Regions from separate parts of the Isoalcanivorax beigongshangi genome, predicted to be linked through region 1. Evidence: predicted binding sites of a transcription regulator. Region 1 holds the regulator's gene; the other holds the start of a gene.
What was found. Region 1 encodes PhoB, which activates phosphate uptake and scavenging genes when phosphate is short. Its sites were predicted from a motif close to TGTCATANNNNTGTCANA; they were not measured.

Region 1 (3,419 bases):
CCGTGCTTGCCATGCCCTGCAGGCTGCCGCATAGTTCGCCCGGCCATGCCCGCCGGGAGCCCATGTTGACCTCGTTCCGCCCCAGTCCGTTTCTGCCCTCGCAGCTTCATTGGCAGCCTGCCCAGCAGCGCCGCCTGCCGCCACTGGTGCGTGACTGGTTACTGGACACCGGCTCCCTCACTGCCCGCCTGCGCCGCCACGGCCGCTTCGCCGTGCGCCTACTGCAGGAGGGCATCAGCGCCCCCACCGCCACCGAAGCCCGTTTCGCCGGCCTATCCGCGCGCCAGCACGCCCGCATCCGCGAAGTGGAACTGCTGCTGGATGACCAACCAATGGTGTACGCGCGCTCAGTGCTGCCGCTGACCTCGCTCACCGGCGCCAATCGCGTACTCGGCCACATGGCGCGTCGCTCGTTGGGCTGGGAGCTGTTCCGCCTGCCCATGGCCAGCCGTGACGCGGTCTGGATCACCGAGGTGGACGGCGAGCGGCTGCCGCACCCGCAATCCGGCGAGCAGCTGTGGGGACGGGAGTCACTGTTCCGCAAGCGCGGCCAACCGATCTTGGTGGCGGAGTTTTTCCTGCCCGCACTGTGGACACGGGTGCTGGCCGAAACCGACGGAGAATAAGGTGTTTGCCTGGATAGAAACGCGCTTTCCAGCGCTGTGGCCGTGGATTCAACTGATGCGCCTGGAGCGGCCGATCGGCGCGCTGCTGGTGTTCTGGCCAACGCTGTGGGCGTTGTGGATCGCCGGCAACGGCAGCCCCTCACTGAAAAACATCCTGGTCTTCACCGCCGGCGTCTGGCTGATGCGCGCCGCCGGCTGTGTGATCAATGATTACGCTGACCGCAAATGGGATGGCGCCGTAGCCCGCACCTGCCAGCGCCCGCTGGCCACCGGCGCCCTGCGCGGCCGCGATGCGCTGGCGCTGTTCGCCGTACTGATCGCGTTGTCCGCCTCGTTGCTGCTACTGCTTAACCCGCTGACGTTCTGGCTGTCGTTCGGCGCGGTGGGGCTGGCCACGCTGTACCCCTTCACCAAACGCTTCACCCATCTGCCGCAGCTGTTTCTCGGTGCCGCCTTCGCTTGGTCGATCCCGATGGCCTTTGCCGCCGAAACTAACAGCGTACCGGCCGCCGCTTGGTTGCTGTTCGTGGCCAAGCTGCTGTGGACGGTGGCGTTCGATACCGAATACGCCATTTGCGACCGTGAAGACGACCTCAAAGTGGGCATCAAAAGCACCGCGATTCTGTTCGGCGACGCCGACCGCTTGATCATCGGCCTGTTGCAGGCACTGGCCCTAGTGGCGTTGGCGCTGCTGGGCCGGGCACTGGCGTTCGACTGGCCTTGGTACCTAGGCTTGGCCGTGTCCGCCGCATTGTTCGTCTACCAGCAATGGCTGATCCGCGACCGCGATCCAGCGCTGTGCTTGAAGGCGTTCCTCAACAACCAGTGGGTCGGCGCGGCCATCTTTGCCGGCCTCTGGTTGCACTACCTGCTCGCTTGACGGCCCGAGGCGGCGCTTGAGCCGCCGGCGGCGATTGCGCATTCTGACGCTATCGCCCCGGGCCAGCTGTCATATTCCTGTCATTAAATGGCCATCTAATGGGCATCGAACCCACTACCTACACGATATGACATGAGCAAGCACAAGATCCTGATCGTTGACGACGAACCCGCTATCCGCGAGATGGTGGCGGTGGCATTGGAGTTGGCGGACTTTGAGGTCCTGGAGGCGGAAAACGCCCAAACCGCCCATGCCATTATTGTGGACAGCCGCCCCGAGCTGGTGCTGCTGGACTGGATGCTGCCTTCGGTGACCGGCATTGAGCTGGCGCGGCGCCTCAAGCGCGACGAGAACACCGCGGAAATTCCCATCATCATGCTTACTGCCAAGAGCGAAGAGGACAACAAGATCCAAGGGCTGGATGTCGGCGCGGATGATTACATCACCAAGCCGTTTTCCACCCGCGAGTTGATCTCCCGCATCAAGGCCGTACTGCGGCGCTCCAGCGTTGGCGGCGCAGAAAAGGCCATCGACGCCGAGGGTTTGTGCCTGGACCCAGTCAGCCACCGCATCACCGCCAACGGCGAACCGGTGGAAATGGGCCCCACCGAATACCGCCTGCTGGAGTTCTTCATGAGCCACCAGGAGCGCGCCTATTCCCGCACCCAATTGCTCGACCAAGTGTGGGGCGCCAACGTGTATGTGGAAGATCGCACCATCGACGTCCACATTCGCCGCTTGCGCAAGGCACTGGCGCCTTATAATTTCGACCGGTTCATCCAGACTGTACGCGGCACCGGCTACCGGTTTTCCACCAAGACGCCACGTCCGGTCTGACCGGCCCTGAGCACCCACGCCCCGGGCCGGCGTCGCCATCCGGGGCGGCACTGGCTGTGCAGGAGAAACCGGCTTGAATTTCACTGTCTTCAGCGAAGTCCGGCGCATTGCGCTGGTCCTCGTCATCGGTCTGTTGCTGTCTTGGTACGCCCACAGCTTCTGGCCGCTGGCACTGGCCATGATCGGCTATGTAGCCCTTAACTTGTGGCAGATCGTGCGCTTCGTGCGCTGGATCCAGCGTTACCCGGAACAATGGGAGCCGCCGGAAAGCTCCGGCGCCTGGGGCGAACTGTTTGACGCCATCTACCGGCTGCTGCGCAAGGAAATGTCCGCCCGCGACGACCTACAGCAGCTGATCGGCCGTGCACAAAGCTCAATCACCGCCCACCGTGACGCCATCATCGTGGTCGACCGCCGCGGTCGGCTGGAGTTCTGGAACCGCGCCGCCGAGCGCCTGCTGGGCTTTCGTGCGCCGCAGGATGTGCGCCAACCGCTCACCAACCTGATTCGCGATCCGCGGCTGGTGGAATACCTGCACACCGGCAACTTCGACCATCCGATGTCGCTGCCTGCCCCGTCCAACGACAACATCCTGTTGGAATTCACCATTACCCGCTTCGGCGGCGGCGAATGGCTGGTGGTGGTGCGCGATGTCACCCGGCTGCATAACCTGGAACAGATGCGCAAGGATTTCGTTGCCAACGTCAGCCACGAATTGAAGACCCCGTTGACGGTGTTGAAAGGCTACCTGGAAACCCTGATCGACACGCTGCCGCCGGAACAAACCCGCATGCACCGCGCGCTGCAGCAAATGGATCAACAGAGCCACCGCATGGATGCATTGATCCAAGATCTACTGTTGCTGGCCCGGCTGGAAGGCACCGAGCCAGACAACAACTACCACAAGATCATGCTGGCGCCGCTGCTGCGCCGGTTGCAGCAGGACGCGCTGTCATTGCACCCGGAGAAGGCCCAGCAGATCGTGCTGGAAGTGGCGCCGGACGCCACTCTGCTCGGCGATCATAACGAGATCCAGAGCGCGTTCAGTAACCTGATCACCAACGCGGTGAAGTACA
Region 2 (3,419 bases), on a different contig from region 1:
AATATCTGGGGCGCCGTGGCAGTGCTTGGTTCCGCTTTGATGCGGAGGGCCGGGTCAGCGCGCCAGAGCTGTTCCAAGAAGATGGCGCGCTGCGCCCGCGCCAAGCCGACACGCCGGCGCCGCGCTGGCCGCTGTGGGTGACGCGCTTCCCGGTCGACGCCAGCACCTTGGAGCCACGCCGCGGTGAGGCGATGCCAGGTTTCCTGCACCAAGACGGTCGTTTTGTGCCGGTGCCGGGCGGCAAGGACGCCGAACGTATTTGCCCGCAGGTGTGGTTGGTGACCCAGCAGCAAGGCGGTCAGCGCAGCCGGGTGCGCATGGATGGCCACAGCAGCACCGGCACGCCGATGACCGACGATTTCTGGGGCATGGTCACCTTCTCACCGGATTGGCGGGTGGCGCGGCGCAGCAATCCGCGTCAGCAGGCACTGCTCGATTGCGCCGGACGCACTTTGGTGGATGACCCGCAAATCATCCGTTTCAAGGAGCACGGCGAAGGATTGGCGGCGCTGCTGAAAGGCGAATACGCCGCGCGAGTGTGGTACAGCCGTGATCTTCAACGCAGCGAAGTGCCGCGTGGCTACGGCATCGAGGACGCCAATGCCCGCGGCACGGTGCTGAAGCTGGAAACGGCGGGCGGCCAAGCACACCTGTTCGATGTGGCCAGCGGCAAGCTAGTCAGCACCACGTTGCCGGCTAACGCTGAGTTGCTGGAGGGCGGCGCCCGCTACCGGCAGGGTGAACTGTGGGGCTTCCAGTCGGCGACCGCGGCGCCGCTGGCCCCGGTTTATCAGGAAATGCTGCCGTGGCAGCAACGCTTGGTGACGCTGCAAGTGCTGCCGGGGCAAGAACAGGTGGTGCTGCGCCGCGCCAGCGGTGAGCCGCTGACTGAGTGGCAGGGCCAAGGTCTGCTGGTACAGACCGAAGGCGAGCTGCTGCGGGTGGGCCTCAACACGCTAGTGGGCCGACAACAGCAATGGGTCACTGCGGATGGCGCAGTGCGCGCCACGCTGGTCAGCTGCCCCGGCGGCCGGGTGGTGGTCGGCAGCAGCGGTGAGCCGGTGCAGGACGGCGCCGGTTGTCCGGCGCCCTGATCAGCCGGCGCGCTTCCACGCGGCGATAAGCTGTCACTGGCTTGTCGCCGCACTGTCATCCAGGCGTCATGGGGGTTTCACTCAGTACCCATAGGGTCTTTGTTCCGAAACTTTGCATTGATGCAGTGGGAGGAACACCGCGTGAAGACCCGACCGATCAAACCGATGCCGCAGCAGGAGCAAGGCAACAACCCGCCGGAGCCGAGCAGCAACCAGGCCGGCAACCGCCACTTTGATGAGGTGCTGGCCGCCAACCTGTCACGCCGGACGTTGCTGCAGGGCACCTTGGGTGCTTCGGCGGTGGCCTTCTTGGGTGGCACCTTGGCCGCCTGTGGCAGTGATTCTGGCTCTGACCGGCCGGTGATCCCGGGTGTACGGACCCTCGGCTTCAAAAGCATTGCCACCGGCCGTGATGATGCGGTGATGGTGCCGGAAGGCTACACCGCCACGGCGTTCTTGCCGTGGGGCACACCGATCCTAGGCGCGTTCCCGGACTACCGCGATGACGGGCTCAATACCGGTGATGAACAAGCCGAGCAAATGGGTTCCAACCACGACGGCATCATTTTCTTCCCGATCGACGGCAAATCCGACCACGGTCTGTTGGTGATGAACCACGAATACGTGGACCAGAAAGTGCTGCACGCCCATGGCGCCGACCAGAGCGGCGCACCGCGTCCGGCGGACGACGTGAAGAAAGAAATGAACGCCCATGGCATCAGCGTGGTGGAAATCCAGAAAAGCGCCAACGGTGGCTGGGAGCTGGTCGCGGGCGGTTACAACCGCCGCGTGACCGCCATCACCGAGATGAAAATTTCCGGACCAATGCGTGGCACCGACGCCATGAAAACCGCCTTCGATCCCAGTGGCCAGCGCACCCGTGGCACCCTGAACAACTGCGGCAGCGGTTACACCCCTTGGGGCACCTATCTGATCTCGGAAGAAAACTGGGCCGGTTATTTCCACGCCGACAAGGCGCTGCTGGATAAGAAGACGCCGGGCTATAACCGCTACAACATCACCGGCTGGCAGAACTACCACTGGTACGCCGCCGATCAACAAGACGATCTGTACCAGCGCTTTGCGCCGGATGAGAGCGGCGCCAGTGCCAGCGAAGACTTCCGCAACGAGCCGCACTGCTTCGGTTGGCTGGTGGAAGTGGATCCGTTCGACCCCAACTATGTGCCGCGCAAACGCACCGCCATGGGCCGCTTCTCCCATGAAGGGGTGATTCCGGCACCGGTGAAAGTCGGCAAACCGATGGCGTTTTACTCCGGTGACGACTCCACTAACGAGTACATTTACAAATTCGTCACCAAGGCGGTGTGGGCAGAAAATATGGAAGGCGGCGATGTGCTCGATGAAGGCACTTTGTACGTCGCCCGCTTCAACGACGACGGCAGTGGCGACTGGTTGCCGCTGGACTTCGACCACCCGCTGTTCAAAGCGGCGATGGACAACGAAGCTGAGCGGCCGCCGACCAGCGACCGCCCGCGTCTGGTGTTCACCTCTCAGGCAGACGTGCTGCTTAACACTCGCGGCGCTGCCGACATTCTTGGTGCGACGCCGATGGATCGTCCGGAGTGGGGGGCGGTGAACCCGAACAGCGGCGAGGTGTATTTCACCCTCACCAACAACAGCCCTCGCACTGTCAGCAATGCGGCCAACCCGCGCGTGCTCAACCGCACCGGCCATATCATCCGTTGGAACGAAGAAGCGGGCGAACCGGCGGCGACCAAGTTCTACTGGAACATCTTTGTGTTTGCCGGCCATACCGAGGGTCACTTGGCGGGTTTCCTGCCGCGCAGCGGCAAGCGCCTGACCGACGAAAACGTTTTCGCCAGCCCGGACGGCTTGCTGTACGACGACAACGGTATTCTCTGGATTCAAACCGACATGTCTGGTGATCAGCAGGCCGGTAAAGGCCCTGATGGCGATTTCGGCAACAACCAGATGTTGGCGGCGGTACCGGAGACCGGGGAGATCAAACGCTTCATGGTGGGGCCGGTGGACTGTGAAGTGACCGGGGTGTGCATGACTCCGGATCACAAGACCATGTTCATCAACATCCAGCACCCTGGCGATCGCTCCCAACCGGGGCAGTTCACCAGCCATTGGCCCACCGGAGGCAATGCCCGCCCGCGTTCGGCCACGGTGGTGATCACCAAGGACGACGGCGGTGTTATCGGTCTTTGATCGCTGTTGTTCGCCCACAAAAAAAGCCCGGTTAATACCGGGCTTTTTTTTATTGCGTGAACGCTTATTTGCGCTTCATGGAATCGAAGAACTCATTGTTGGTCTTGGTTTGCTTGAGACGGTCGATGA

Region 2: the regulator PhoB is predicted to act here: its motif matches at 1,148-1,165, upstream of AB5I84_RS12675 (PhoX family protein).

Annotation. Positions count from the first base shown of each region.
Region 1 covers NZ_JBGCUO010000001.1:268,885-272,303, reverse strand. The annotation lists gene AB5I84_RS01195 (chorismate--pyruvate lyase family protein) at 63-626, shown strand; gene ubiA (4-hydroxybenzoate octaprenyltransferase) at 628-1,506, shown strand; gene phoB (phosphate regulon transcriptional regulator PhoB) at 1,639-2,343, shown strand; gene phoR (phosphate regulon sensor histidine kinase PhoR) at 2,417-3,419, shown strand, end outside.
Region 2 covers NZ_JBGCUO010000002.1:218,540-221,958, forward strand. The annotation lists gene AB5I84_RS12670 (hypothetical protein) at 1-1,094, shown strand, start outside; gene AB5I84_RS12675 (PhoX family protein) at 1,236-3,290, shown strand; gene rho (transcription termination factor Rho) at 3,355-3,419, opposite strand, start outside.